DNA from 4 places in the Mesorhizobium sp. WSM4308 genome. Region 4 is predicted to be linked to each of the others. Evidence: predicted binding sites of a transcription regulator. Region 4 holds the regulator's gene; each other region holds the start of a gene.
The links. Region 4 encodes LexA, which represses DNA repair genes until DNA is damaged. Its sites were predicted from a motif close to TGTTCNNNNTGTGTTCNG; they were not measured.
Positions count from the first base shown of each region.

Region 1 (7,711 bases), on a different contig from region 4:
TACGGCTTCATGAAGCACGGCCTCGGCTTTCTGAAACTGTTCGTGCCGCATGGCGTGCCGGTGTTCCTGCTGCCGCTGGTGGTACTGATCGAAGTCATCTCCTTCGTCTCGCGCCCGGTCAGCCTCTCGGTTCGTCTGTTTGCCAACATGCTTGCCGGTCACATCACCCTGAAGGTGTTTTCAGGCTTCGTCGTCAGCCTCTCCGCGCTCGGCGCGGTCGGCGTCGCGGGCTCGGTCCTGCCGCTGGCCATGGCGGTGGCGCTGACGGCGCTTGAATTGCTGGTCGCCTTCCTGCAGGCCTACGTCTTCGCGGTGTTGACCTGCATGTATCTCAACGACGCCCTGCATCCCGGGCATTGAGGAAGAGTTTCCGGCCCAAGGACATTGGCGCCGGATGGAAACGCAACGGAATTTCAGATCCAAAGGAGTTGAACAAATGGACGCAGAAGCAGCAAAGTACATCGGCGCCGGCATCGCTTGCCTGGGCATGGGTGGCGCGGGCATTGGCCTGGGCAACATCTTCGGCAGCTACCTGTCGGGCGCGCTGCGCAACCCGTCGGCTGCTGATGGCCAGTTCGGCCGCCTGATCTTCGGCTTCGCCGTGACCGAAGCTCTGGGCATCTTCTCGCTTCTCATCGCGCTGCTGGCCCTGTTCGGCTGAGCCAGGCTTTGGGAAGATTGGACAGGCCGGCCGCGCAAGAGGCGGGCCTGATATCTGGGGATAGTCCATGTTCGTGACATCTGCCTTCGCGCAAGAGTCCGCGCCATCAGCCGATACCAGCCATGCCGCGACCGGAGCCGATACGAACTCCGGTACCAGCGTGCCTGCCGAAGCGCATGGCGCATTTCCGCCCTTCGATCCTGCGACCTTCCCGTCGCAGCTTCTATGGCTGGCAATCACTTTTGGGCTGTTCTACCTCTTCCTGAAGCAGGTCGTGGTGCCGCGCGTCGGCGGCATCATCGATGTCCGTAACGATCGCATCAGCCAGGACCTCGATCAGGCATCGAAGTTGAAGGGCGAGGCCGACGCCGCCGTTGCTGCCTACGAGCAGGAACTGGCCGAAGCCAAGAAGAACGCCAACTCGATCGGCCAGCAGGCCGCGGATGCGGCCAAGGCGGAAGCCGAGACCGCGCGCAAGAAGATCGAGGCCGCGCTCGACGAGAAGCTTGGCGAGGCCGAGGCGCGCATTTCATCCATCAAGGCCAACGCCATGAAGGAAGTCGGCAGCATCGCCGAGGACACTGCCTCGGCGATCGTCGAGGCCCTGGTCGGCGGCAAGGCCAGCAAGGCCGAGATCGCGGCCGCGGTCAAATCCGTGGCCCGGTGAGGAGCGCATCATGGACGCTACATCTCTCGCGACGCTTTGGGCCACGATTGCCCTGATCATCTTCCTGGGCGTCGCCATCTACATCAAGGTGCCCGGTCTTATCGCCAAGGCGCTCGACGCCCGCGCTGCCAGGATCAGCAGCGAACTCGACGAGGCACGCAAGCTGCGCGACGAGGCCCAGCAACTGCTCGGCCAGTACAAGAAGAAGCGCAAGGAAGCCGAGCAGGAGGCAGCCGACATTGTCGCGGCCGCCAAGCGCGAAGCCGAAATGCTCGCCACCGAAGCGCACAAGAAGACCGAAGACTATGTCGCCCGGCGCACGGCACTTGCCGAGCAGAAGATCGGTCAGGCCGAGCGTGACGCGGTCGCCGAGGTGCGCGCAAGCGCCGTCGACATCGCCGTCGAAGCCGCCCGCGCGCTGCTCGCCGCCAAGGTCGACGTCAAGGCCGGAGCCGACCTGTTCAAGGCTTCGCTCGCGGATGTGAAGGCCAAGCTGAACTGAGCTGACATTTCGATATCAAAAGGCCGCCCGGGCAACCTGGCGGCCTTTTTTGTTTCAGCGCCGAGGCCAACGCTGCCGATCTCCCCCCTTGTGGGGGAGATGCCCGGCAGGGCAGAGGGGGGCGCCAAAGAATGCCGGCCTTGGTTGCCTCTGGCCAACTTTGAATCCGCCTTAGGCTGGAGATGTTCAGGAAGCCGAGTAGGATCGATCGATATCCCGGCTGGACAGCGCCCCCCTCTGTCCTGCCGGACATCTCCCCCACAAGGGGGGAGATCAGCTATGTCGCTGTCGGCTCAATCCAGCCCGGCAAGGCTCTCTTCCTCAACCACCTCAGCCCCGCCCAGCCTGAACGGCGCGAACGAAACGCGGTGCAGCCGTGCCACCGGGCCATGCATCTCGATCGCCGTGCGGTGCCGGGCCGTGGCGTAGCCCATATGGACCTCGAAGCCGTAGCGGTCGTGGTGGCTGCCGCAGCCGCACATCATGCGGTCGCGCATCACCTTGGCGACGATGGAGGCAGCGGCGATCGACTGCGAGCGCTGGTCGCCCCTGATCAGCGCGCGTCCATCGCATGGCAGTCCGGGCGGCACGTCGCGGCCGTCTGCAAGCGCGAGCTTCGGGCGAACCGACAGCCCGACCAAAGCGCGGCGCATCGCCTCGAGGCTGGCCTTGAGGATGTTGCTGCCGTCGATGCCCTCGGCGCTGATCGACGCCATCGAAACCGCCTGCGCGGAGCCGAGAATGCGCAGGAACAGCGCCTCGCGCTGCAAATGGCTGAGACGTTTGGAATCGTCTAGGCCTTCGGGGATGTTGGCGGGATCGAGCACCACCGCTGCCGCGACCACCGGTCCGGCCAAAGGACCGCGGCCAGCCTCGTCCATCCCGGCGACCGGCCACAACCCGTCGGCCATCGCCTTCGTTTCGAAGGAGAAATCGGGTTTCTCGACGATTTCGAAGAGAAGCGGAGAATCGGAACGCGCGCGAGCCATGTTGCGGCGAGGTTCGCATCGGCTCCGATTCTCCGCAAGTCCCTCCGGGTCGGGTGGGGCGCCGGACCGGGAGGGCACCGTCTGCAGGCCGGGGCAGGCCGGACGGGATTTTGTGCGCCGTGGCAGCTCAAACCGCCGCCGCGAATTGCAGTCTCACAGCAGCATCAACTGCTCCTGGTCCTTTCCGGCGGCGATGAACTGGTCGGTGCGCAACGTGCGCCGTTCGGCATTGAGGCCGAGCCGCTTGGCGGTGATCTCGAATCGCCGGCCGATCTGCCAGGCGTAGGGTCCGGCGCCCTTCATGCGCTTGCCCCATTCCGAATCGTAATCCTTGCCGTCACGCATCGACCGGATCAGCGACATCACGTGGCGATAGCGGTCGGGATAGTGGCGCAGCAGCCAATCCTTGAAGATTGGGCTGACCTCCAGCGGCAGGCGCAGCACGACATAACCCGCCTCGCGCGCACCGGCGGCGTAGGCCGAATCGAGGATCCGCTCCATCTCCTGGTCGGTGAGGCCGGGGATGATCGGCGCCACCATGACCGAAGCCGGAATGCCGGCGTCAGAGAGTTGCCGGATCGCTTCGAGCCGCTTGGTCGGCGTCGACGCGCGGGGCTCCATCGTCCTGGCCAGCATGCGGTCCATGGTCGTCACCGACAGCGCCACCTTGGCCAGTCCGCGTTCGGCCATGCGCGACAATATGTCGATGTCGCGCGTCACCAGGGCGGATTTGGTGACGATGCCGACCGGATGGCCGCGCGCTTCCAGCACTTCGAGGATCTCGCGCATGATCCGGTACTGTTTCTCGATCGGCTGGTAGGGATCGGTGTTGGTGCCGATGGCGATGGTGCGCGGCTGGTAGCCGTCCTTGGATAGTTCCTTGTCGAGCAGCCGCGCCGCATCCGGCTTGGCGAACAGCTTGGATTCGAAATCCAGTCCCGGCGACAGGCCCATGAAGGCGTGCGTCGGCCGCGCGAAACAATAGACACAGCCATGTTCGCAGCCGCGATAGGGGTTGATCGACCGGTCGAAGGAGATGTCGGGCGATTCGTTGCGGGTGATGATGGTGCGCGGCTTTTCCACCTGCACTTCGGTCTTGAACGGCGGCAGTTCCTCCAGCGAACTCCAGCCATCGTCGAAGACATGCCGGCTGACCGGTTCGAAGCGGCCGGACGGATTGATGCCCGCCGACCGTCCGCGATTGCGGTCCGGACGGATGCGCATGCCACTCTGCTCGATCATCGCATTGGCCATTTCGGCTCGTCCTGCCCCGAAGGCTGCAATGTCGGCACGCACGATCGGTTCCATCTTGGCCCGCTCCCAGGGACTGTCCATGTTGTGTCGAATCGCTCTGTTCATGAAATTATTCCTATTTTGCCAACGAGAACAAAGCAAGAACTTTTTATGCTGCGCCGCAAAAACTGGCGCTGTGCGCGGCTTTCCGCTATTCGGCTAAATATGCTCAGTGTTCTCATCGAAACCCGCAATGACGAGGAGGCTCTCGCCCGCACGCTTGGCTCGCTGATTGGCGGCGCGGTCGAGGGCGTGGTGCGCGAAGTTGTCGTCTGCGACACCGGCTCCAACGACCAGACGCATCATGTCGCCGACCATGCCGGCTGCCACTATGTGGCAAGCGGCGGTATCGCCGCCGGGATAAGGCAGGCCAAGGGTGATTGGCTGTTGCTGCTGGAGCCGGGCGCGCGGTTGGTGGAGGGCTGGACCGACGCGGTCGTCGCCCACACGGCGAGGCAAACCATGGCGGCGCGGTTTTCGCGCGCGCGGGGCAGCCGCACGCCTTTCCTGGCCAGGGTCTTTTCGGGAAACCGTGCGCTCGCCGACGGGCTGGTGATCAGCAAGCGCCAGGCCGCATCGCTGTCAAAGAGTGCCAGCAGCGCCGAGGCGCTGGCGCGGGGCCTTGCGACGAAGAAGCTCGAGGCTGAGATCTGGGTGGCGCCGCCGAAGCAGCAACACCGCGCGCCGAAGTGATTTTTTGCACCTGCTCTGCTCATTGTGCATTGCACAAAATCTGACGCCCGGTTAGCCTTTCCCGAGGTGGGTGAATTGGGTTTGGGTCATGCGAGTGGTGGGCACCGATGCGGCATCGGTGTCACCCTCAAAGAAGAGGACCCGATGACGCTTTCAACCCCTGACAATTCCGGTGCTGACAGTCTCGAGGCCATTGCGCGCAACGGCAGCCTGCTGCGGCGTATTGCCGTGCGCATTCCGACCTATCTCACGGACCTGCGCGAAAACCCGGCCTGGTTGCCGATGTTCATGCTGGCGCGCACCATGCCCGGGCGTCGGATGCATTGGTTGGGCGCAAAACGCGCCCGTCCTGCCGACAATGTCGGCGATACGATGTTTTCCGGTGTCGAGCGGGCGGCGGCGGTCGATGCGCTGCGTTCCGACGGGCTGTTTTCAGGCCTCGTCCTGCCGCCGGAGATCCATGAAGAGATCGCGGATTTCGCGGGGCGCAAGCCTTGCTTCGGCAATTTCGACCGCCGTCTCGAATTCATGCCGGGCGACCATGCGCAGGCCGAGAAACGCCTGGGCCGCTCTCTGCTCAGCGGACACTATTTCGAGCGCATCCTCGACTGCCCGGCGGCACTCGCTATACAGCGCGATCCGCTGCTTCTCGACATTGCAGCGCACTATCTCGGCGCTCAGGCGAAACTGATCACGACGCGCGTCTGGTGGAGCTTTCCGACCGGCAAGGCCTCGGACGCCGACAAGAACCTTGCCTCGCTCGGCAAGTATCATTTCGACCTCGACGACTGGCGCATGCTGAAGTTCTTCTTCTACCTCAAGCCGGTCGATGCCGACACCGGTCCGCATGTCTATGTCAGGGGCAGCCACAGGCGCCGCGCCATCAAGCATCAGTTGACCCTGCTGGTCGGCCATCCCGCCCAGGAGGTGCTGGACGTCTATGGCGAGCACAGCCCGGTGACGCTGACCGGCGAAGCCGGCCTCGGCTTCGTCGAGGATCCGTTCGGCTTTCACATGGGCACCGTGCCGACGCGCACGCCGCGGCTGATGATGGAAGTCGGCTTCGGCGTCTCACGCCCCTCGCGCCGGCGCTTTCATGGCGAACCGGTTATTCGGTAAAGGCGAACCGGATCTCCACCTGCATCCACCGCACCTGTCGCCGGGCAATGCGGCTTTCCCTGCTCTCGGCATCATAGTCCACGGCGACTGGTTCGCGGCTGAACTTCAACCGGTCGTCCAGGGCATTGACGATGGCGATCGCCCTTGAATCACCGTCATCGGTGGTGATCGCCGCGACGTAGACACCGCAGTCCCGGCAGATCAAATAGTCGGCTGTACGCAGGCCGAACCGATATCTGTGCAATTGGGCTTCGTCCTTGATCAAGACGGTCAGCCTGCCGTCCGGATCGGCGACGGCGCGCGAGCCATGTTTGGTGCAGAAAGAACATTGGCAGGCGCGGACCTCGATTTGCGAGGGGTCGATATTGGTTGAAAATCGAAGTCGTATGTTGCCGCAATGGCACCCGCCGGCATGCTCGTTCATCGTATCTTCCTGGGTCGTGATCGGCCTTCCACGAGAAGGTACTTTCTCCGGCATCCGGTTTGGAATGGCTTTTGGAAGGCACTGACGCCGTTCTGCCTTCCAAGCGCGGCGTGAAACCCGGGCTTTGCCCTCAGCTCTTACGGAGCCGACTTCCCGCGCCGCAGATGTTCGTCCAGGCGCGGCATGATCTCGACGAAGTTGCAGGGCATGTGGCGGTAGTCGAGCTGCCCCTTGAGGATGCCATCCCAGGCATCCTTGCAGGCGCCGGGCGAGCCCGGCAGCACGAAGACGAAGGTGGCGTTGACGACGCCGCCGGTCGCCCGGCTCTGGATCGTCGAGGTGCCGATCTTGTCGTAGGAAATGCGGTGGAACACTTCCGAAAAGCCGTCCATCCGCTTTTCGAAGATTGGCTCCAGCGCCTCCGGTGTCACGTCGCGCCCGGTAAAGCCGGTGCCGCCGGTGGTGATGACGACATCGATGGCCTTGTCCCGCGACCATGCCAGCACCCTGTCGCGGATCTTGTCGCGGTCGTCGGTGACGATGTCGCGAGCGGCCAGGATGTGACCGGCCTCGGTGATGCGGTCGGCCAGCGTCTGTCCGGATTTGTCGTCTGCAAGGCCGCGCGTGTCCGAAACCGTCAGCACCGCGATACGCACCGGAATGAAGGAACGGCTCTCGTTGATACCAGCCATGTCACTCAGCCTCCGATGGCATGCTGCGCGTCGCCGCGACGAACCAGTCGGGCTGGCGGCCGCGGATCTCGGCAGCCGCGCGCTTGGCGACATTGCCGGTCTCGAACAGGCCGAAACATGTCGCGCCCGATCCCGACATGCGTGAAAACCCCGACCCGGCCTTGTTGAGCCATGACAGGGCCCTGCCTATGGCGGGCTGCAGTGCAAGGGCTGCCGGCTCCAGATCGTTGCGGGTAATCTCCAGCCAGTTGCGCAGGCTGTGAAAATCGATGCTGCGCGGCAGCGGCGGCAGGGGCTCGTTGTCGCGGCGAGACAGGGTCGCGAAGACATCCGCCGTCGACACCGGCGTGCCTGGATTGACCAGCACCAGTCCCAGCGCCGAAAAGTCCGGTACCATCGACAGCTCGTCACCGATGCCGCGCGCCACCAGTGGCTTTGCCGCCAGGCACATCGGTACGTCGGCGCCAAGCGAAAGGCCGATCCGCGCCAAGCCGGCGTCGTCCAGATCCAAGGCCCATGCCTGCGCCAGTCCGCGCAACACGGCCGCCGCATCGCTCGACCCGCCGCCGACGCCGGAGGCAACCGGCAGGTTCTTTTCGAGTTTTATGGAGATGGGCGGGGTCCGTGAGGGGCCAGCCTCCCGTCGCAAGGCATCGCGCGCCTTTAGCACA
Region 1 covers NZ_NSFW01000001.1:159,866-167,576, reverse strand. The annotation lists gene CK227_RS00810 (F0F1 ATP synthase subunit A) at 1-360, shown strand, start outside; gene CK227_RS00805 (F0F1 ATP synthase subunit C) at 437-661, shown strand; gene CK227_RS00800 (F0F1 ATP synthase subunit B) at 729-1,328, shown strand; gene CK227_RS00795 (F0F1 ATP synthase subunit B) at 1,339-1,830, shown strand; gene CK227_RS00790 (ribonuclease HII) at 2,124-2,819, opposite strand; gene CK227_RS00785 (PA0069 family radical SAM protein) at 2,973-4,127, opposite strand; gene CK227_RS00780 (glycosyltransferase) at 4,278-4,805, shown strand; gene CK227_RS00775 (hypothetical protein) at 4,950-5,924, shown strand; gene CK227_RS37020 (aldehyde-activating protein) at 5,914-6,348, opposite strand; gene moaB (molybdenum cofactor biosynthesis protein B) at 6,486-7,040, opposite strand; gene CK227_RS00760 (4-(cytidine 5'-diphospho)-2-C-methyl-D-erythritol kinase) at 7,042-7,711, opposite strand, start outside.
Region 1: CK227_RS00785 (PA0069 family radical SAM protein) is a predicted target of LexA. The motif match lies at 4,202-4,219, and genes of this name have one in related genera.

Region 2 (7,711 bases), on a different contig from region 4:
TAGATCCGGAAAAAACCTCGATCTGCCACTGCACGGACTGCCAGCAGCTGACCGGCACGGCCTTCCGTGTCTCGGTGCGGGTGCCGGAGGAAAGCTACCAGATCACCAAGGGCACGCCAAAGGTCTACATCAAGACCGGGGCCAGCGGCGCCAAGCGCGCCCAGGGCTTCTGCGGCAACTGCGGTTCGCATCTCTATGCGACATCGGTTGGTGACGGACCGAAAGTCTACGGTATCCGGGCGGGCACGGCGCGGCAGCGCGATGAGCTGGTCCCTCGGACGCAATACTGGCACCGGTCGGCGCTGCACTGGCTGCCGGAATTCGAGGGGACCAAGATCGTGGACGAGCAGTAGCCTCGGCCCTCCCGGTCGAAAGCCGCCCTAGACAAGCAATTATGTGCTAGCTTGGCCCGCCATCAAAGGGGCGGGTGATGACGATGTTGGAAACGGACAAACTGTTCGCCGGCTCGATCCCGGAAAACTACGACCGCTATATGGTGCCGTTGATTTTCGAGCCATTCGCCGCGGACCTTGCACGGCGGGCAGCGTCCTTTTCGCCCAAAGCCGTCCTGGAAGTCGCCGCGGGCACCGGGGTCGTCACCCGCGCCTTGGCGCCAAAACTGTCCCCTGACGCAACCTATGTCGTGACCGACCTCAACCAGCCGATGCTCGACTACGCCGCTTCGCGACAGGCTCGCGACGGTCGCATCCAATGGCGCCAGGCCGATGCCATGGCGCTACCGTTCGAAGACGCGGCCTTCGATCTCGTTTGCTGCCAGTTCGGCGCGATGTTCTTTCCCAGCCGCCCATCCGCCTACCGCGAGGCCAGGCGGGTGCTGAAACCCGGCGGGCATTTCCTGTTCAACGTTTGGGATCGCATCGAGGAGAATGTCTTCGCCGATGATGTGACCAATGCGCTGGCCAGGATGTTTGCGAACGATCCGCCGCGCTTTCTCGCCCGCACGCCGCATGGCTACCACGATACGGCGCTGATCCGCGGCGAGCTGGAAGAGGCCGGCTTTTCCGGTGTGGCGATCGAAACGAGGGCTGAACAAAGCCGCGCCCCCTCGCCGCGCCTGCCGGCCGTGGCCTATTGCCAGGGAACGGTGCTTCGCACCGAAATCGAGGCCAGGGATCCCGGGAAACTGGACGCCGCAACGGATTACGCCGCATCCGCGATTGCGGCCAGACATGGCAGCGGCGCGGTTGCCGCCAAAATCCAGGCGCACGTCATCGTGGCCATGGCCTAGGCCGGAATTGCCGGCTAGAGCAGTTCACCGTTTCACGGAAACGGCAACCCGCTCTAACTCTTTGTTTTAACGCAATTCCGGACGGAAAACCGTTTCACACTTTTCCTGGAATTGCTCTAGTCGTCGCCTTCGACGACCCGCAGCCTGAGCTGCCCGGTCTTTGAATCGGCAGCGCGCGGACCGGGCTCGAGTCTCGCCGCGGGCGCCCGTGACGGCGTCTCCGGGCCGGCATCGCCATCGGCCTGCGCGCCGAACTCCAGCGCCTCGATCTTCTGGCCGCGCTTGGTCACTTTCGATGTCGAGACCAGGATATCGTCGATGTCCTTGGCCGACTGGCCGAAATGCACCTGCAGCTTGCGCACGCGCTCGTCGACGCGCGCGACATCCTCCATCAGCCGGATGACCTCGCCCTGGATCAGATGCGCCTGTTCGCGCATGCGGGCATCCTTGAGGATCGCCTGGATGACCTGGATCGACAGCATCAGCAGCGACGGCGAGACGATGACAACGCGGGCGCGGTGCGCCTTGTGGACGATCGCCTCGAAATTCTCGTGGATCTCGGCGAACACCGATTCCGACGGCACGAACATGAAGGCGGTGTCCTGCGTCTCGCCCTGGATCAGGTATTTTTCCGAGATATCGCGGACATGGATCTCGATGTCGCGGCGGAAGGCCTGGGACGCGACCTTCTGCAGGTCGGCGCCGTCGGCCGCGCGGATGGCATTCCAGGCTTCCAGCGGGAACTTGGCATCGATGGCCAGCGAGGGCGCGCCGTTCGGCATCTTCACCAGGCAGTCGGGCCGGCTGCCGTTCGACAGCGTCGCCTGGAATTCATAGGCGCCATGCGGCAGGCCGTCGGCGACGATCGCCTCCATGCGCGACTGGCCGAAGGCACCGCGCGTCTGCTTGTTGGAAAGGATCGCCTGCAGCTGCACGACCTGGCCGGCGAGCGACTGGATGTTGCCTTGCGCGACATCGATGATGGCCAGCCGCTCCTGCAGCTTGGCCAGGCTCTCATGCGTCGATTTGGTCTGCTCGGTCATGGTCTGGCCGAGGCGGCCGGTCATGGCGTCGAGGCGCTGGCCGATCGACTGGGTCAGCTCCGCCTGGCGCGCGCCGAACACTTCGGCGATGGCGCCCATGCGGCCCTGCATCTCGGCCTGGCTTTGCAAGATGCCGGCCATCCGCGCCTCGGCGTCGCGGGCATGATCGGCGGCTTCCGCGGCAGCGACCGCGCGCGCCTTGGCCGAGCGCCACAGCGCGACGACCAGCGCCACGAACAGGCCGAGAAACAACAAGGCGCCGAAGGCCAGGGCGTGGCCCAGCGTGATTGTCGAGGCGCCAAGCCGTGCGACGGGCTGCGAAAGGATGGTGCTCAGATCATTCATGTGGACAGCATAGCCGATTCGGTGGGCTGGCACAGATCAAAACGTGAACGATACTCAGGTCCACCGGTTGACGCTTTTCGCTGGACGTCTTACGTGGGACGCCATGCCGATCAAGCCGCTCATCATCCTTCCCGATCCCATCCTGCGCCAGGTTTCCAAGCCGGTGGAGCGCGTCGATGCGCCTTTGCGCAAACTGGCCGACGACATGCTGGCGACCATGTATGACGCGCCCGGCATCGGGCTGGCGGCAATCCAGATCGGCGAGCCGCTGCGCATGCTGGTGATCGATCTCGCCAAGGAAGACGAAACGCCGGCGCCGCATGTCTTCATCAACCCGGAGATCCTGGAAAGCGCCGATCAGCGCTCGGTCTACGAGGAAGGCTGCCTGTCGATTCCCGACTATTACGCCGAGGTGGAACGCCCGGCTTCCGTTCGCGTGAAATATCTCGACCGCGACGGCAAGTTGCAGGAGATGGAGGCCGAGGGGCTGATGGCGACCTGCCTGCAGCACGAGATCGACCATCTCAACGGCGTGCTGTTCATCGACCATATCTCCAAGCTGAAGCGCGACATGGTGGTGAAGAAATTCAAGAAGCTCGCCAAGGACAAGGCGCCGGGCAAGCTGGTGGGATAGGGGAACATGCCCCTGCGCGTCATCTTCATGGGCACGCCGGAGTTTTCGGTGCCGACGCTGCGCGCGATCGCCGAGGCCGGACATGAGATTTCCGCCGTCTACACGCAGCCGCCGCGCGCCGGCGGCCGGCGCGGGCTGGAGCTGACGCCGTCGCCGGTGCAGCGCGAGGCCGAACGGCTGGGCATCGAGGTGCGCACGCCGATATCCCTCAAGGGCGACGCCGAGCAGGCGGCTTTCAGCGCCCTGCGGACCGATATCGCCGTGGTCGTCGCCTATGGTTTGCTGCTGCCGAAGGCGATTCTTGACGCGCCCCGGCTTGGCTGCATCAACGGCCATGCATCGCTTTTGCCGCGCTGGCGCGGTGCCGCCCCCATCCAGCGCGCCATCATGGCTGGTGACCTGGAAAGCGGCATGATGGTAATGCGCATGGAAGAGGGGCTGGACACCGGACCGGTGGGATTGCTTGAAAAATGCACCATCGAACCCGATATGACAGCCGGCGATCTGCATGATCGGTTGATGCGCGTCGGTGCTGCCCTGATGGTGGAAGCGCTGGCGCGGCTGGAGGGGAACACCCTGACATTTACCGCGCAAGCGGCGGAAGGGGTGACTTACGCCAGAAAAATCGATAAATCCGAGACGCGGGTGGACTGGACTCGGCCTGCGGCCGAGGTCCACAACCATCTTCGCGGCCTGTCGCCCTTTCCCGGCGCCTGGTCCGAAATAGACATTGGCGGCCGCATGGAACGGCTGAAACTGCTTCGCTCGACGCTGTCCGAAGGCCTGTCGCTTTCGGAAGGTTTGGGCGAGTCGGGAGGAATTCTCGATGACCGGCTGACGGTCGCCTGCGGGGCAGGCGCGATCAGGCTGGTCGAAGTTCAACGCGCGGGCGGAAAGCCCGCCGCCGCGTCGGAATTCCTGCGCGGAGCCAAGATCGTAAAAGGAATGAAGTTCTCATGAGCATGATGTCGATACGCGCGGCAACGCCGCGGGATCGCGAGGCAATTCGCCTCGTCGAGGAACACGCCTTCGGCCAGCAGGCGGAGGCCGGGCTGGTCGACGCGCTGGTGACCGGCGGCGACGCCGTCGTCGAACTGGTGGCGGAAGAAGACGGCCAGGTGGTCGGCCATATCCTGTTTTCCCGGCTGTTCGTCCAGAATGGCGGCAAGAGCTTCGCGGCCGTGGCGCTGGCGCCGCTGGCGGTGGAGCCTTCGTTTCACGGCAGCGGCATTGGCGGCGCGCTGATCCGCGAGGCGCATATCCGCCTCAGGGATGCCGGCGAGACGCTGGCGGTGGTGCTGGGCGACCCGGCCTATTACGGCCGGTTCGGTTATAGCCATGCGCGGGCCGAGAAGTTCGAGAGCGAATATCAAGGCGAGGCGCTGCAGGCGCTGGCCTGGGGCGACGCTCCTGAGGCCGGCAGGCTGGTGTACGCTTCCGCCTTCACGGCTCTCGCCGCGTAGGCGAAAGCGTATAAGCTGCCGGCATGCCGCGTTTTCGCCTCGACATCGAATATGACGGCAACCTGTTTGCCGGCTGGCAGCACCAGGCCGACCAGCCTTCGGTGCAGCAGGCGATCGAGCTGGCGATCGAGAAATTCTGCGGTGAGGCGGTGCGGCTGCGCGCCGCCGGCCGCACCGATGCCGGCGTGCATGCGAGCGCTCAGGTGGCGCATCTCGACCTCGCCAAGCCATGGCCTGAAGACAAGGTGCGCGATGCCGTCAACGCTCACCTGCAGGCAGCCGGCGCGCATGTCGCCATCCTGAAGGCCGCGATCGTTCCCGACGATTTCGACGCGCGCTTCTCGGCCACCGGCCGCCACTATCTCTACCGCATCCTTAACCGCCGCGCGCCCGCGGCGCTGGAAAAGGGCAAGGTGTGGTGGGTGCCGAAGCGGCTCGACGCCGGCGCCATGCACGAGGCAGCAAAAATCCTGCTCGGCCGGCATGACTTCACCACCTTCCGTTCGACCCAGTGCCAGGCCAACAGCCCGGTCCGGACGCTGGAACGGCTCGATGTGAGCCGGGCTGGCGACATGATCGAGGTGAGAGCCTCGGCCCGTTCCTTCCTGCACAACCAGGTGCGCTCCATGGTCGGCTCGCTCAAGCGCGTCGGCGATGGCGGCTGGACCGAGGCCGACCTCAAGGCAGCGCTCGAAGCGCGCGACCGCGCCGCCTGCGGCCAGGTGGCGCCGCCCGACGGGCTTTTTCTCATTGGCGTCGATTATCCCTGAACAGAGTGCAGAAGCTCTGTCCGGAATAGAGTCCGAAGGCTCTATTCCGAAAAGAACCGGTAGGCCCTATTCAGAGCCCGGCAGGCTCCAACCCCGGAAACGGTCCGGAAAGGCTCTGGGCCCCGATATCGTCCGGCACGGTGATGCCAAGCAGCATCTGCAGCCCGAACAACACCAGCAGCGAAGCGATGAACATGCCGACGAAAACGGCGGTGCCGACCGCCGCACCCTTGCCGATCGTGGCATTGGTCATGCGCCAGGTCAGCGCCATCGACAAGGCGAACAGCAGCAGCGACACAAGGCTCGAGACCTGGCTTGCCGACGACAGGAAAAGCCTGATCAGCGCCGAGGGCAGCATGAGCCAGGCAGTGATGGCCGAGGCCCAGTTGCTGGCGACGACATAGTGGACGAAGCGCCCGCCAATGCCGGCGCGCGGCGCGACCAGGGCAAGCACGACCAGCGGCAGCACCCAGGAGCCGATGTCGACCGTCGCCAGGCGCACCAGCATGCCGAAACGGCCCACGAAGGCGTTGGGATCGCCGATCTCGTTGGCGATGCCGACCCAGCCCACGATCAGCGCCGGCGCGGCAACGACGATGGCGAAGAAGGAATTCCAGAAACCGTCGGCCGACAGGTCGAGCAGGCGCAGGCCGTCGGCCTTGCCGAGCATAAGCCGCCAGGCACCGGTCAACGAAGCTTGGGTTTCATCCGCCGAAAGCATGCTGCTCAGCCCTGTCCGAACCAGTCTTCGATGAAGCGCTGGTAGATCCGCGTCAGCGTTTCGAGATCGGCAAGGGCGACGCGCTCGTCGACCATATGCATGGTCTTGCCGACCAGACCGAACTCGACCACCGGGCAGTAATCCTTGATGAAACGCGCATCCGACGTACCGCCGGAGGTTGACAATGTCGGCTCCTTGCCGACCGCCGCCTTGATCGAGCCGGCAAGTGTGTCGACCAACTTGTCGTCGCGGGTCAGGAAGACATGGCTTGGCCGGTCGCGCCAGACAAGGTCGTAGTCGACCGGCGTCTTCTTGCCCGGTCGGTACTTCTTGCGCTTCGCCGCCTGGTCGAGCCTGTTGTGGATTTCGGCCTGGACGGTCTCGGCCGTCCAGGTGTCGTTGAAGCGGATGTTGAAGGTCGCGGTCGCCTTCGCCGGGATGACATTGGTGGCCGGATTGCCGACATCGATGGAGGTGACCTCCAGATTGGTCGGCTGGAAATCCCTGGTTCCCTTGTCGAAGACGGGATGCAGCAAGGCGTCGACCAAGCCGATCAGACCGCGCACCGGATTGTCGGCAAGCTGCGGATAGGCGGCATGGCCCTGGCGGCCGTTGACGGTGACCGAACCGGACAGCGAACCGCGCCGGCCGATCTTGATCATGTCGCCCAGCGCATCCGGGTTGGTCGGCTCGCCAACGATCGAGGCATCCCATTTCTCGCCCCTGGAAGCCGCCCATTCGAGCAGCTTGACCGTGCCGTTGATGGCCGGGCCTTCCTCGTCACCGGTGATCAGCAGCGAGACCGAGCCCTTGGGGCCGCCATGCTTCTCGACATGGCGCGCTATCGCCGCGATGAAGCAGGCGATGCCGCCCTTCATGTCGACGGCGCCACGGCCATACATCTCGCCATTGGCGATCTCGGCGGCGAAAGGCGGATGCGTCCAGGCGGCCTCGTCGCCGACCGGCACGACATCGGTATGGCCGGCGAACATCAGATGCGGGCCGTTGCCGGACCGCCGTGCATAGAGGTTCTCGATGTCGGGCGTGCCGTCTTCCGAAAAGACCGGCCGGTCGACCAGGAAGCCGAGCGGTTTCAGCATCGTTTCCAGGGCGCCCAGCGCACCGCCTTCGGCTGGTGTCACTGAGGCGCAACGGATAAGGGCGGCGAGGTTTGCGGCGGGATCGGTCGGCAGCGTCATGGCAAAAGCGATAGTCGAAAGCTGAGGGCCTGTCACGGGCAGACATAGGAGCCAGCGCAATGGCAGACGATGCCGCCGACATTATGGTTTTCATGTCGTATAGTCGGGCCGGTGCGGAGCAAGAGATGGCAGACGGGGAAAAACGGATCGTCATCGCCGGCGCCGGCAGCATCGGCTGCTATGTCGGCGGCTGCCTGGCGCTTGCCGGGCGGCCGGTTGTGCTGCTGGCCCGGCCGCGCATCGAGGCAGCGCTGCGGCAGGGCGGATTGCGCGTCAGCGACCTTGAA
Region 2 covers NZ_NSFW01000006.1:163,198-170,908, forward strand. The annotation lists gene CK227_RS13210 (GFA family protein) at 1-353, shown strand, start outside; gene CK227_RS13215 (class I SAM-dependent methyltransferase) at 437-1,249, shown strand; gene CK227_RS13220 (DNA recombination protein RmuC) at 1,366-2,637, opposite strand; gene def (peptide deformylase) at 2,741-3,271, shown strand; gene fmt (methionyl-tRNA formyltransferase) at 3,284-4,231, shown strand; gene CK227_RS13235 (N-acetyltransferase) at 4,228-4,734, shown strand; gene truA (tRNA pseudouridine(38-40) synthase TruA) at 4,758-5,504, shown strand; gene CK227_RS13245 (transporter) at 5,575-6,225, opposite strand; gene dapE (succinyl-diaminopimelate desuccinylase) at 6,231-7,424, opposite strand; gene CK227_RS13255 (2-dehydropantoate 2-reductase) at 7,550-7,711, shown strand, end outside.
Region 2: CK227_RS13220 (DNA recombination protein RmuC) is a predicted target of LexA. The motif match lies at 2,670-2,687, and genes of this name have one in related genera.

Region 3 (7,711 bases), on a different contig from region 4:
GCGCGGCCGCCCCGGCGTTTGCGGAATGGAATTCCAGGCGGCAGGCGCGGCAAGGGCGGCTGATGTCCCGGGAGCATCTTGTTTGCCGGGTTCCGTTCTGCCCTGCGTCCGCCATTGCCCCGGGATCGCGGCCCGCGATCTGGCCGGCCAGCTTCAATCTTCGCCAAGCAGGCGGTCGGTCTGGCGGCGCTCTCTCTTGGTCGGGCGGCCGCTGCCGGCCTCGCGCAGCGCCGGCATGGCGTCGGGAAGCGCCTCGCCCTTCGGTGTCGGCGGCGGCGACATATCCTCATAGAGGGTGCGGGCTTCCTCCGCGGGGCCGCGCCGGACACCAGCGCCAAGCACCTTCCAGACGAAAATGCGCCGGTCGAGCGTGATGGTCAGCACATCGCCCGGCTTGACCAGATCGGAGGCCTGCGCTGCTTTGTCGCGATTGATGCGCACGCGCCCGGCGACGACGAGCTTCGCCGCGAGCGAGCGCGATTTCACCGCGCGCGAGAAGAACAGCCATTTGTCGATGCGCTGGCGGCCTTCGGCAACCATCGGACCCTACCGAGCCTACTTCTTCAACTGGTCGCGCAAGGCGGCGAGCTTGGCGAACGGCGAATCCGGATCGAAGCGCATCGGACGTTCCTCGCGCGGCTTCGGCTGGAAAGCAGGCTTTGCGCCCCCCTTGCCGCGATCGGGACCGCCCTTGCCCTCGGGCCGGCCACCCTTCCAGTCGGGTCGGCCTTCGCGACGCTCGCCCTGCGGGCGGCCGTCACGGCGCTGTTCGCCTTCACCCTGTGGTTTGGGCTTGAACTTCGAACGGTCGAAGCGCGGCTTGCCGGCGCCATCGCGACGCCCCTCATGAGCGGGACGTTCGCCGGGCGCGCCGGTGGTTTGAGCAGCGACGGCCTCGGCCGGCGCATTGCCACGGCCGCGCGCTTGTCCGTTGCGCTGGCGGTTGTTGCGGCCTTCGTGATGGCGGGGGCGCTGTTCGAAACGGCCCTGGCGCCACAGCAGGATCGGCTTGGGCACTTCGGCTTCGGCGATGGGCTCGCTGGTCTCACCCTCCCCTTCGTGGGGAGGGTCGGCGCGCGGCGCCGGGGTGGGGGGAGCGGCGGTGCCGTCGGCACTGCCTGAATCGTTGGCTTCATCGCCACCACGTGCATCGTCGGCGCTGTCACCCCCACCCGCGTCGCTTCGCGCCGCGACCCCCCCCATCGAGGGGGAGGTAAGGGCGCTATCGCTTTCGGCGACAGCAACGTCAGCAACGGCTTCCGCCACGAGCGGAACTTCTTGCGCGGCTTCTGCCGGAGCTTCTTCCGCGGCAGGCTCTGCCCTCGTTTCCGCGACGACCTCGGCCGGCGCTTCGACGGCGGCCTCGGCGGCTGCCGGCTCCGAACCCTCGACCGCCGCCTCCGCGGCCGCGGCCGTAGCGGCGGCTTCGGCTGCCTTGGCCTGCTCGGCGCGCGCGGCTTCTTCCGCCGCAAGTTTCGCGGCGGCAGCTTCCCGCGCGGCGGTGTCCTGCGCCTCGAGCCGTGCTTTGACCTCCGCCGCCGGCTTCGGCTCGGCGCGGTAGCCGAGGCCCTTGAGGATCTCTTCCATGTCGTCGGCGGTGGCACCGAGGATCGACATCATCGGCGGCGTCACCATGAAGGAATGGCCGTCATAGGCGCCGTCCGGGCGCTGGCCGAGGCCGGGCTTCCAGTTGGTTGCCGGACGGATGAGGTCCGCCAGCCGCTCCAATATGTCGACGCGCACGGCGCGGCGGCCGAGATTGCGATAGCCGGCCAGCTTGTAGAAAGCCTTGTCGAAGGCAGGATCGATGACCACGGAGGTGCGGCCGGACGCCAGCGCGTGGACGACGTCGCCGAAACCAGGCTTGTCCTTGCCGTCGTTCTTCAGCGCCCACAGCAAGGTCACCAGCCCGGCGGGGGCCGGCTTGATCAGTGCCGGCACGAAGACATGGTAGGCGCCGAAGCGCACACCGAGCCGGCGAAGGGCCGCGCGACCCTCCTGGTCGAGCGACTTCATCTCCTCGGCGATATCGCGGCGGTTGATGAGGCCGAAATTCTCGACCAGCTGGAAAGCGATGCCTCGGCCGATGCCGGAAATCTGCTCGGCGTTCTTCAGGTCGACCAGTGGCTTCAGCAGCGTTTCGATCTGGAAGTTGACGAAGCGTTCGGCGCGCGCGGCGACCTTGTCGCGTGCCGGACCGGTCAGCTGTTCGTCGGCCAGCAGCACGAGGCGCGGCTTCAGCGCGTCTTCGCCGGAAACCAGCGTGCCGATCGGCGCGCCGATCCAGCGCAGCGTGCCGTCCGAGCCAAGCGCCAGGTCGCCATTGGCGCAGGCGCCGAAGCGTTCGGCGCGCGCCTCGAACTCGGCGGCCAGCGCCTTTTGCGCGGCCGTGCGCACGGCCTTGGCGTCTTCGCCGCCGGCGGTCTGGTCGGCGGTGAAGCGGAACCCTTGCAACTCGCCGACATGGTGGCCTTCGACAAGGACGGTTCCGGTAGGACTGATTTCGGCTTCAGGCATGGTATTTTCTCTAAGGCGCCGCATGAGGACGGAAGTCCTGCGGTCTACGAAGCGTTTCGTCAACCGCTCATGCAGCGCATCCGACAATCTGTCTTCGATTTCGCGCGTCTTTTCCTGCCAGTGTGCCTGATCGGCCAGCCAGCCGGGCCGGTTCGACACGAATGTCCAGGTGCGGATCTGGGCAATACGGTGCGACAGCGTGTCGATGTCGCCCTCGGTGGTGTCGGCGCGGCGCACCTGCTCGGCCATGTAGTTCTCGTCGACATGGCCATGACGGGCAAGGTCCATGTAGATGGAGGCGATCAGGTCGGCGTGCTGGGCAGGCGCGATCTTCCTGTAGTCGGGCAGTGCGCAGGCTTCCCACAGCAGCGCGACGCGCTTTGCATCGGTGGCGAGCGCGCGGATGTCATCGTCGCGGGAGAGATATTCGAGCGCCTGTGCGTCGACCGCCGGCAGGGCGCGCGTCAAGCCCTCGACCGGGGCGTTGGTCTCGATCGAGCGCTTGAGCGTATCGAGGCTGCCGAAGTCGAAATGCGCGGTGCGCCACTGCAGCACCTTCACCGGATCGAAGTCGTGGCCCTCGATCTTCTTGACCAGCTCTTCGTCGAGCGGGTCGACCTGGCCAGTGACGCCGAACGTGCCGTCGCGCAGATGCCGGCCGGCGCGGCCGGCGATCTGGCCAAGCTCGGCCGCCGTCAAGTTGCGGTACTGGTAGCCGTCGAATTTACGGTTCTGGGCGAAGGCGACATGGTCGAGATCGAGATTGAGACCCATGCCGATGGCGTCGGTGGCGACGAGATAGTCGACATCGCCGGACTGGAACAGCGCCACCTGGGCGTTGCGAGTGCGCGGCGATAGCGCGCCGAGCACGACGGCGGCACCGCCCTGCTGGCGGCGGATCAGCTCGGCGATGGCGTAGACCTCGTCGGCGGAAAAGGCGACGATCGCAGTACGGCGCGGCAAGCGGGTCAGTTTCTTCGAACCGGCATAGGCCAGATGCGACAGCCGCGGCCGCGTCACCACCGAGACGCCCTTCAGCAGGCGCTGCAGGATGCCGTGCATGGTGGCGGCACCCAGCAGCAGCGTCTCCTGGCGGCCGCGCAAATGCAGGATGCGGTCGGTGAAGATGTGGCCGCGCTCGAGGTCGCCGGCGAGCTGCACCTCGTCGATGGCGACGAAGGCGGCGTCCGTCTCGCGCGGCATGGCCTCGACGGTGCAGACCGAATATTTCGCGCCGGGCGGCTGGATCTTCTCCTCGCCGGTGATCAGCGCGACCTTGTGTGCGCCGACCTTTTCGCAGACGCGTGTGTAGACTTCGCGGGCCAGCAGCCTGAGCGGCAGGCCGATGACGCCGGTTTCGTGCGCCACCATGCGCTCGATGGCGAGATGGGTCTTGCCGGTGTTGGTCGGCCCAAGCACGGCGGTCACGTCGCGGCCCGACAGGATCAGCGGCTCAGTGTGTTTCGGCTGGATGTTCATCGACCTGGAAATAAGGCTTTCTGGCCTCTGGTTGTCGGGAGCGTGCCTCAACTGGCGCGTATGACAGGCGACACATAGGGATTTCGGGCGCGAAGCGAAAGCGGAATGTTCCACCGGCGGCTCGAATGCAACTCTGTCTGGCGCTAAATTGGCTGCAGCTTAACTGATGGAACGAGTCTGGAACGAATCGGCGACGAATCGGCGACTCGCTCAGATTCAGCTTTTGTTCACGGCTACATATGGATTTTGTGAGCCCGAGTCTCACCACATGCTGAATCATCGAACTGGCCCGTTTTATGCTGGCGGGCCTTGTCCTTAACTTTTGCCGGCAAATGAACGAAGCATCTCGATGGCTGTCGCTCAACATTATGAAATTGTTAATCTTTCTGAATTTGTCGTTAATGAAACACGGCTGAAACCCGGGCATTAACGTTAACTTCCGCCCAAAGCCGGAACGAATCGGCGACAAATCAGCGCCGGCGACATTTTCCCGTTTTGTTCCGTCAATATCTTGTGTTGTGAACAGCTTATCCACCGAGGATTCACAGGCTTGCCCACAGGGTTCGCACAGGCGGCGCTGCCGCCATTAACCTTTGCGTGCCGGATTGGGGCATTGCGCCGCAGCGGGGCGTCCAGGGCTCCAGGCCTCCATTGAAAACGGACCGGTTTCCCGGTCCGTTCGTCGCGGGATGTGAGCCGCCGTCAGACGTCTCAGGCGAAGTACTGGCCGCCATTGGCGGTGATGGTCGAGCCGGTGATGAAGCCGGCATCCTGCGAGGCGAGGAAGACGACGCAGCGCGCGATCTCTTCCGGCTCGCCGAGGCGGCCGACAGGGATCTGCGGCAGGATGCGCTCGTTGAGCACCTTCTCGTCGATGGCCTTGACCATTTCGGTGGCGATGTAGCCGGGGCAGATGACGTTGACGGTGATGCCCGCGCGAGCACCCTCTTGAGCGAGCGCCTTCGAGAAGCCGATGTCGCCGGCCTTGGCGGCGGAATAATTGACCTGGCCGGCCTGGCCCTTCTGGCCGTTGATCGAGGAGATGGTGATGACGCGGCCGAACTTGCGCTCGCGCATCCCGTTCCACAGCGGATGCGTCATGTTGAAAACACCCGACAGGTTGGTGTCGATGACTTCTTTCCACTGGTCGCGGGTGATCTTGTGGAACATGGCATCGCGGGTGATGCCGGCGTTGTTGACCAGCACCGAGACCGGGCCGAGGTCGGCCTCGACCTGTTTGATGCCGGCGGCGCAAGCGTCATACTCGGCGACCGACCATTTGTAGACCGGAATGCCGGTCTCGGCCTTGAATTTCGCCGCCGCTTCGTCGTTGCCGGCGTAGTTCGCGGCAACCGAATAGCCTGCGGTCTTCAAAGCGATCGAGATCGCCGCGCCGATGCCGCGCGATCCGCCCGTGACGATTGCAACCTTGGTCATGCATTTCCCCTTTTTGATATCGCCCTGTTTTCGGGCTTGGCAGGCACTCGATATTGAACGGGCGGCTCGCGCCGCCCGGTCATCGTTTTCTCAGAGCGCTTCAACGCACATGGCGACGCCCATGCCGCCGCCGATGCACAGCGTCGCGAGGCCCTTCCTGGCGCCGCGGCGGCGCATCTCGTGGACCAGCGTGTTGAAGACGCGGGCGCCCGAGGCGCCGATCGGATGGCCGATGGCGATGGCGCCGCCATTGACGTTGACGATCGAGGGATCCCAGCCCATGCCCTTGTTGACGGCGCAGGCCTGCGCGGCAAATGCCTCGTTGGCCTCAACAAGGTCGAGATCGCCGACCGACCAGCCGGCCTTCTCCAAAGCCTTGCGCGAGGCGGGGATCGGGCCGGTGCCCATGATCGCCGGATCGACGCCGGCGGTTGCCCAGGACGCGATGCGCGCCAGCGGGGTGATGCCGCGCCTTGCGGCCTCCGCTTCGCTCATCAGCAGCGCGCCGGCCGCTCCGTCATTGATGCCGGAGGCGTTGGCGGCGGTCACCGTGCCGTCCTTGTCGAAGGCCGGCTTCAGCTTGGTCATAGCGTCAAGCGTGGCGCCGTGGCGGATGTATTCGTCCTGGTCGACAATGGTGTCGCCCTTCTTGCCCTTGATGGTGAAGGCGACGATTTCGTCCTTGAATTTGCCGGCCTTCTGGGCGGCCTCGGCCTTATTCTGCGAGGCCAGCGCGAACTGGTCCTGATCGTCCCGGGTGATCTGGAACTGGCGGGCGACGTTTTCGGCGGTGTTGCCCATGTGGTAGCCGTTGAAGGCGTCCCACAGGCCGTCCTTGATCATGGTGTCGATCATCTTGTAGTCGCCCATCTTGACGCCGGCGCGCAGGTGCTCGGCGTGCGGCGACAGCGACATCGATTCCTGTCCGCCGGCAACGATCACCTTGGCGTCGCCGGTGGCGATCTGCTGCATGCCGAGCGCGATGGCGCGCAGGCCCGAGCCGCAAACCTGGTTGAGGCCCCAGGCAGTGGTCTCCTTGGGCAGGCCGGCAATGATCGAGGCCTGGCGGGCCGGGTTCTGGCCCTGGGCCGCGGTCAGCACCTGGCCGAGGATGACCTCGTCGACCTCGGCTGCCTCGACACCCGCGCGCGACAAAAGCTCCTTGATGACGACAGCACCGAGTTCATGCGCCGGCGTCGCCGCGAAAGCACCGTTGAAGGAGCCGACGGCCGTGCGCGTGGCACTGGCGACAACGATGGAATTGGCAGAGGACATTTTCTTCTCCAGACTTCGAGCTGTCGTGTTTTCAGGCATTGTTGGCAACTTTTCTTGCCCTTTCCATGACCCAAGTCAAACCGGAAATCGGCATGGCGCCCATGCACGCCAAGCAGGTCGCGCGCCGCCGCGCCGGCGGACTGGCCGCTGCTGCGCAGCATATTTCGCCTGCTATGCAGCATTATATGATCCCGCACTGCACAAACTGCTTGGAATTATGAGGCTTTTGCGCATATCCTCAAAAAGGGCGCAATCGTTACCGGCTGCTTACTCAGGCGTGCCGGTGTCCGGGGAGGATGCAGATGGCCGCAAAAGACGACCCGATCATTATCAAGAAATACGCCAATCGCCGCCTCTATAATACGGGGACGAGCACCTATGTGACGCTCGAGGATCTGGCCGACATGGTCAAGAAGGGCGAGGAGTTCACCGTCCAGGACGCCAAGACCGGCGACGACATCACGCATCCGGTGCTGACCCAGATCATTTTCGAGCTGGAGAACAAGGATGGGCAGAACATGCTGCCGATCCCGTTCCTGCGCCAGCTGATCGCCTTCTACGGCGACCAGATGCAGATGATAGTGCCGAGCTTCCTTGAACAGTCGATGATCGCCTTCTCCAAGGAGCAGGAGCGCTTTCGCGAGCAGATGAAGGGCGCCATCGGCAAGTCGCCGCTCGATGTGATGAAGATGGCCACGCCGATCAAGGCGCTGGAAGAGCAGACCCGCCGCAATATGGAAATGTTCCAGAACGCGATGCGGCTATTCACGCCTTTCCCGCCCGCGGGCTCGGCCCCGGCCGCGGCCCCCGCCGAACCGGTCAGGAAGGACGCACCGCCGGAGAAATCAGACGATCTGCAGCAGCTGAAGGACCAGATCGCGGCCATGCAGCGCAAGCTCGACACGATGTCGTGAGCCGGCAAGCCGGCAAGGCTTAGGCCAGATCCGGCTGTGCGTTGCCCATCGATCGTCGGGGCGCCGCAATTCCCACGTTTCGCAGGCGC
Region 3 covers NZ_NSFW01000003.1:318,887-326,597, reverse strand. The annotation lists gene CK227_RS07415 (RNA-binding S4 domain-containing protein) at 154-540, opposite strand; gene CK227_RS07410 (helicase-related protein) at 556-3,996, opposite strand; gene phbB (acetoacetyl-CoA reductase) at 4,708-5,433, opposite strand; gene CK227_RS07400 (acetyl-CoA C-acetyltransferase) at 5,524-6,708, opposite strand; gene phaR (polyhydroxyalkanoate synthesis repressor PhaR) at 7,011-7,622, shown strand.
Region 3: CK227_RS07410 (helicase-related protein) is a predicted target of LexA. The motif match lies at 4,164-4,181, and genes of this name have one in related genera.

Region 4 (7,711 bases):
ATGGTCGACGGCGCACGGAAATCGCCGATCACGCCGCGCTCGATCAAGGCCCGCATCACCTGGTAGCCGTGCGGGTGGAGGAACGACACCTGGCTGCCGCGCGCATTGCCGTTGCGCGGGCCTTCGAGTTCGAGGCCGTAGGCGCCGCATCTGGCTTCGACGAGCTGGATGAACAGGTCGGTGAGCGCGATGCTCTTCTTGCGCACCGCCGCCATGTCGACATCATCCCAGATATCGAGTGCCCCTTTCAGCGCCCGCATCGACAGCACCGGCTGCGTGCCGCACAGGAACCGGCGGATACCGCTGCCGGCCGTGTAGCCTTGTTCAAAAGCGAAGGGCCGCGCATGGCCCCACCAGCCGCTCAGCGGCTGGTGGACATCATCATGATGGCGTTTCGCGGCATAGATGAAGGCGGGCGCACCCGGACCGCCATTGAGATATTTGTAGGTGCAGCCGATGGCGAAATCGGCGTTCGCGGCATCGAGCTCGACCGGCAAGGCGCCGGCCGTGTGGCAGAGATCCCAGACGATCAGCGCGCCGACCTGATGGGCCTTGCATGTCAGGGCGGCCATGTCGCGCAATTGTCCGGTTTTGTAGTTGACGTGGTTGACCAGGATGACGGCGACGCGCTCGTCGATCAGTTCCTCGATGGTGGGCGCATCGACGCCTTCGAGCCGCAGCACCGTGCCCGGCCGCGTCGAGGCCACGCCTTCGGCCATGTAGAGGTCGGTTGGAAAACTGTCGCCCTCGGCGACGATGACCGAGCGATCCGGCCGCATGCCGAGTGCCGCATGCAGCACCTTGTAGATGTTGATCGAGGTCGTGTCGCAGACCACCGTCTGGCCGGAAGCGGCGCCGATCAGCCGTCCGAGCTGGTCGCCGAGCGCCACCGGCATGTCGAACCAGCCGGCGGTGTTCCAGGCGCGGATGAGGTCTTGCGCCCATTCCTGCGTCGCCGCCTTCTGCAGCTCGTTGAAGACGGCGGGCGCCGCCGCACCCAGCGAGTTGCCGTCGAGGTAGATCACGCCTTCCGGCAAAATGAAGCGGTCGCGCATGGCGCGCAGCGGATCGGCCGCATCCATGGCTTCGACTGCTGCGAGATCGAGCGGTGCACGCATGATTTGTGACATTCCCTGGTTGTTTAGGTCCTGATTATTCACGGATGGCTTCGCGGGCCGGCGCGGATCCCCGGCCGCGCTTGAGGCTCGGCAGGGCAAGCATGGCGAGCACGAACAGGCCCGTGGCAAGCTTCAGGTCGGGAGGCGGCATGCCGGCGGCGAGGCAGAACGACACCAGCTGGTAATAGATGATCGCGCCGGCAAAGGGCGCCAGCAGCTGGCGCCAGACCGTCTGCTTGCCGACGACCGCCTCGCCGATCATCAGCGCGGCCAGGCCGTTGATGAGGATACCCAGCCCCATATTGACGTCGGCAAATCCCTGCGACTGCACCATCAGTGCGCCGCTCGACGCCGAAAACGCGCTCGCCAGCCCGACACCGCCGATGGTCGCCGCCCAGACATTGATGCCTTGCGCCTCGGCCATGTCGGGATTGGCGCCGACGGCGCGCACGGCAGTCCCCTTCTCGGTCCTGAAGAACATGTAGAGCGCCGCGAAGACGATGAGCGCGAGAAGGCCGGCGACAACGATCTTGCTGGCCGGAAAACCCGGCCGTGCGAACGGGACCCAGTCGAACACGGTCGGCGAGCCGAAAACCGAGAGGTTGGACTTGCCCATGATGCGCAGGTTGATGCTGTAAAGCATCGTCATCATCAGGATGCCCGCCAGCAGCGTGTGGATGCGGAAGCGCAGATGGATGAAGGCGGTGCAGCAGCCCGCCGCGAAGCCCGCCGCGAATGCGACGACGATGCAGGTCAGCGGCGATACGCCGGCGGCAAGAAGCACGCCGCAGACGCAGCCGCCCAGCGGAAAGGCGCCTTCGCTGGTCAGATCGGGAAAATTCAGCATGCGGAACGGGATCATGATGCCGAGCACGACAAAGGCCAGGATCAGGCTCTGCGCCAGGGTCACCGGCATGATCGCGACAAAGCTGGTGAGAACGTCCTGAATAAAGCCCATGGTGATCAGCTCGCCAGCAACATGCGGTCGGTCTTGATGGAAAAATGGCCGATCAGATCGATAACCGTGACCCTGGCCTTCTCCTCGCCAGTGACCTCCAGCAGGACCCGGCCCGCATCGAGCATGATCACCCGGCTGCCATAGTCGACGGCGTGCTGCATGTTGTGGGTCACCATCAGTGTGGTCAGTTTCAGCGCGTTGACGGCGCGCACCGTCGCCTGCATGACGATCTCGGCCGTGCGCGGGTCGAGTGCCGCGGTATGCTCGTCGAGCAGCAGCAGGTCCGGCGATCCGCCGACAGCCATGATCAGCGACAGCGACTGACGCTGCCCGCCCGAGAGTAGGTCGACACGGGTGTCGAGACGATTTTCAAGGCCGAGGCCCAATATCGACAGGCGCTCCTTGTAGGACGCGAGCCTCGCGGCGTTCAGCCCTTGTCGCAGCGTGCGTTTTCGGCTGCGCAGATCGGCCAGCAGCATGTTCTCCGCCACGGTCATGCTGGCGGCGGTGCCGCGCATCGGATCCTGGAAGACGCGCGCCAATCGCGTGGCGCGCTTGTGCACCGGCATGGCCGTCACGTCCGCGCCGTTGATCAGGATCTTGCCGGAATCCAGGACAAGAGCTCCGGAAATGGCGTTGAGCATGCTGCTCTTGCCGGCCCCGTTGGAGCCGATGACGATGCCGAAATCGCCGGTGGCCAATGACAGGCTGAGGCCGTCCAGCGCGACCTTCTCGTCGGCCTGCCCCTTGTAGAATACTTTGCGCGCGGATCGGATATCGAGCATCGTTCCTCCCTGGCCTGATGGGCGACGGCGACGGCGCCGTCGCCCGTCCAGCCCGATATCAGTCGACGATGCAGCCGCAATCGGCCATCGAAGCCGGTATCTCGATGCCGAACGCGGCCATCGCCTTGCGGGAAATCGTTGCCATATGGTCCTTATAGGCCGGGCGCGACGGCGCGATCGTCTTGGGATCCTTGCCCTTGAGAATCTCGGCCGCGATGTTGCCGGCATTCATGCCGACCTGCGTGTAATTGACCGCCAAGCTCGCCGGCACGGTACCGTTGCGGACCGCGCTGTCATCGGAGTTGACGACCGGGATTCCCGCCTGGCGCGCGGCCGCGGAGACGGCGGCGATCGCCGGCTGGATCAGGTTCGAGGCCGGACCGTAGATCACGTCGGCCTTGCCGGCGAGCGAAGCGATGCGTTGCTGGATGTCATTGACGTTGTCGATGCCGACTTCGACGACCTCAAAGCCGGCGGCGGGTGCCGCTGCCTTGATCTTTTCGATCAGGGCAACGTCATTGGCCTCGCCCGGATTGTAGGGCACCCCGAAGCGCTTGGCGTTCGGCAGCAGCTTCTTGGTGAAGGCCATCACCGCGGCGACATCCTGTAGATCGCTGGCGCCGGTCATGCCTTCGTCTCCGGCGTCCCACGACGGCACCAGCTTGGCCGCCACTGGATCGGTGACCGCGGCGAAAACGATCGGAATCCCGGAACCGGCGAGCGCCTTCTTGGCGATCTGCGAGACCGGCGTGGTGATGGTGTAGATCAGCTTGGGCTGCTCCGCCTGCAGCTTGGCGATCATCTGCGGCACCAGAGATGCATCGAAGTTGGTATGGCTTTCGGTGTAGACGACGTCCTTGCCCTCGACAAAGCCGTTGTCCGTCAGTGCCTTCTTGAAGCCCGCTATGGCGGCATTGAGCTGCGGATGCTCGCCGAAATTGGCGATGCCGATGCGTATCTGATCGGCTGCGGCGCTGCCGACGCTGACCATCAACGCGCCTGCCAGGGCCAATCCCGACAGCCAAACGGATTTCGACTTCAACATCATTTCCTCCCAGATTTGATCAGCGCCGCTCTCAAGGACGGCAACTGCGGCGATCATGGTCAGTCCCTCGCCGCGTGTCAAACATTATATATAATTCTTGCCATACTTCCCCTTCATATATAATTTTCACAGGCTGATGATGGACCGACCGCGATGCAGGATCAGAACAATTCCACGAAGACCGAAGCGGCCTATCAGCTGCTGCGGCGCGATATCCTGACCACCCGCCTCATGCCGGGGGCGCCGCTCAAGCTGAGCGCGCTGCGCGGCACATACGGCGTCGGCTGGACGCCGCTGCGTGAAGCGTTGTCCCGACTTGAAGCCGAACGCCTGGTCACTGCCATCAGCAATCGCGGCTTTGCCGTCGCTCCCGTGTCGCGCGCCGAGCTCGAGGACCTGGCGCGCGCAAGGATGGTTGTCGAAATGCCGCTGTTCCTGGAATCGATCGCGAACGGCGGCAGGGAATGGGAGGATGCGGTCGTCACCGCTCATTACCGGCTCTCCCGCTGCAAAACCGCGGTCGATGACCCTTCCGATGCGGCCGTCGACAAATGGGACGAGAGCCACGAGGCCTTCCATGCGGCGCTGCTGAGCGCGGCGACGGCAAACTGGCTGTTGCGCTTCCGCTCGACGATCGCCGATCAGCTGCGTCGGCATCATCGGTTTCTCGGCCTGGCGCCGACTTTGCGGGCGGCGGCCGGCCTGAAGGACGGCTACGGCGAGGCAATGGACGCGCTGCGCGAGGCGATCGCCATCGAGCATCACACCGCGATCATGGAAGCGGCGCTCGATCGGGATGTAGAGCGGGCAAAGGCGCTGATGACGGCGCATATCGGCTACACGCTGCATGTCTATGTCCACAGCGAAGACAACGGCGCCAACACTTACACCGCGCGCGCCGGCAGCCTGAAAGCGGTTTCCGGATGATGCTTCCGCGGCGTCCGGATCCACGTGGCCGTGCCGGCCTGAACTCACGATCGTTGGCGTTTTGGTTTCGTTTCGTTCTGCCGGAATGGATCGATACGCCGCTCAAATCCGCCCCGCAGACGCCTCCCAAACACCTGATGCCAAACCGCGTTCAGGGCTAGGCCACAGGCCATTAACCGAAACGATTTCAATGCGCGTACCGGCAGGGAAATCATTGATCGCGACCCTCTGCCCCGGTCAAAAAATTTCAGACGCGTTAACAAATTCATTAAACTTTAAACAGTTGCGGAACACAACTGGAACAGATAGTGTTTGTTCTGGGTTTGTTTTTCGATTCTGATTCAAACCCTTCGTTCAATGCCTCGGGGGGCCGCCATGCTGACACGCAAGCAACATGAACTGCTGATGTTCATTCATGAACGGCTCAAGGAAAGCGGCATTCCGCCGTCCTTCGACGAGATGAAAGAAGCGCTCGATCTCGCCTCCAAGTCGGGCATCCATCGCCTGATCACGGCACTGGAGGAACGCGGCTTCATCCGCCGGCTGCCCAACCGGGCGCGGGCACTGGAAGTGCTGCGGCTGCCGGATTCGATCGCGCCCGGCCTTAACGCGGCAAAGAAATTCTCGCCAAGCGTCATCCAGGGCAGCCTCGGCCAGGGCGGTCTTGGCCGCCAGATCAAGCCGGCGCAGTCGCGCTTGCCTGCGGCCGGCAATGATGACGATGCGGTTTCCGCCGTGTCGATCCCAGTGATGGGCCGCATCGCCGCCGGTGTGCCGATCGATGCCATCCAGCACCAGACGCATTCGATCTCGGTGCCGCCGGACATGATCATGGGTGGCGAGCACTATGCGCTGGAGGTCAAGGGCGACTCGATGATCGACGCCGGCATCTTCGACGGCGACACGGTCATCATCCGCAACGCCGACACGGCGAGCCCGGGCGAGATCGTCGTGGCGCTGGTCGACGAGGAGGAAGCAACCCTGAAACGGTTCCGCCGCAAGGGCGCCTCGATCGCCCTTGAAGCCGCCAACCCGGCCTACGAGACGCGCATTTTCGGGCCAGACAGGGTCAAGGTGCAGGGCAAGCTTGTCGGGCTGATCCGGCGTTACTGAGCAGGAGCGGCCGTCTTTTCGGGTTTTTGATAGGGCGCCAGCCCCCTCGCCTCACGCGAAAATTTTCGTTGCTCGTGCCAAGGCCGATACGGCCCGTCCACCGCGAAGCTGACGGTTGGCGGGCCAGTTGCCGATTGGCGGTCGAAGAACACGGCGGCACTGCCTTTGCGGGCAAGTTGCCGTTTGGTGACGACAAGAACCAGCGGATTGTGGCAGGCATCATAGCCCGTCGCGTCATTGACGACGATCAGGTCGGCGAAACCGCAGGCTTTCCAGGTATCCTTGCGGTCTTCGACATGCGCGATGATCGCACCCGACGGGTGCCGTGCAAGACAGACGCCATCCGTGCAGTAGAACGGTGCTCCCGGCGGCAGATTGACGGCATCGGCAATGTCGAATTGCCCGTCCGCCCTGTCGAACATCTCCGGCACGACGATGGTTTCGGACACCAGCGCGCGTTTCCAATTGTCGACGGTGAACTCGTTCGGGCGAGCCCGGCTGACCGCGAGTTCTCCACCGCCGATCGGCAGCGCCACCAACCGCGCATCTTCGGAAATCAGCACATCCGGGGTGCGCGTATCCGATACTGTCAGCAGGCCGGCAAGCGCGAATGGCACTGCCGCGAGCCGCAGCCAGGTCGTCGCCATCGTCGCGATGACCAGGGCGATGGTCACCAGCAGCACGGATCGCTGCGAAATCAGCCCGACCGCATCGACCGGGGAGCGTTCCGATATCCACGCCGATATGGTGATCATTGCGGTCAGGCCCTTGCCCATCACGTAAAGGAAGGGGCCGTCGGCACCAAAGGGCATCGCAAGAGAACTGAGAACAGCGAAAGGCATGACTATCAGTGACACGATCGGCATGACGGCCAGATTGGCGAACAGGCTGAGCGGCGACACACGCTGGAAATGCCAGATGGCAAACAGCGCCGTGGCGCAGCCGGCGATGATGGAGGTCATCGCCAGCCCGCCCGTCGCCAGCAGGAATTTTCGCGTGAGAAAACCCGGCAGAGTTCGCTTTGGCGGTGGCGGTCTTGCTTTTCCCGCATGGTGATCCGCCCAGCCGGCATAGGCGCCGACCAGCGCGGCGGTCGCAGCGAACGACATCTGGAAGCTTGGGCCGACGACCTCATGCGGCGACACCACAATGACGGCGATCGCCGAGATGGCGAGGTTGCGCATGGTCAGTGCCGCGCGATCGAACAGGACGGCAACAAGCATCACCGCCAGCATGATGAAGCTGCGTTCGGCGGCAACGACGACACCGGAAATGACGAGATAGGCGGCGATCGAGAACAGGGCGGCGGCGGCCGCATATTTCTTCACCGGCCGACGCGCGGAAAAGTCCGGAAACAGCGCAAAGGCACCGCGCAGCAGCCCCATGATGGTGCCGGCGACCAGCGCCATATGCAGCCCGGAAATGGAGATGATGTGATAGATGCCGGTGCGCCGCATCGCCTCGTTGATTTCATCGGGAATGCCGGCCCGCACACCGACGATCAGCGCCGCCGCGATCTCACCCTCGGCACCGCCAACCCTGGCCCTGATGTGGTCGGCAATGGCTTCACGAGCATTTTCTATCCCCGAGAAAAGGCGGGCCGTGAGCGGCACCTCGTCGTCCGTGGCTGGGACAAGCTTTGGATTGCCGAGAAAGAAGCCGCTGCCGCCAATACCGGCGAAATAGCTGTCGAAGGAGAAATCGTAGCTGTCCGGCCGCACCGGGCCGGTCGGCGGCAACAGTTTAGCGTAGCCGGTGACCATGG
Region 4 covers NZ_NSFW01000013.1:140,073-147,783, forward strand. The annotation lists gene kynU (kynureninase) at 1-1,118, opposite strand, end outside; gene CK227_RS23545 (ABC transporter permease) at 1,153-2,076, opposite strand; gene CK227_RS23550 (ABC transporter ATP-binding protein) at 2,082-2,861, opposite strand; gene CK227_RS23555 (ABC transporter substrate-binding protein) at 2,920-3,906, opposite strand; gene CK227_RS23560 (GntR family transcriptional regulator) at 4,060-4,833, shown strand; gene lexA (transcriptional repressor LexA) at 5,209-5,946, shown strand; gene CK227_RS23570 (ComEC/Rec2 family competence protein) at 5,940-7,711, opposite strand, start outside.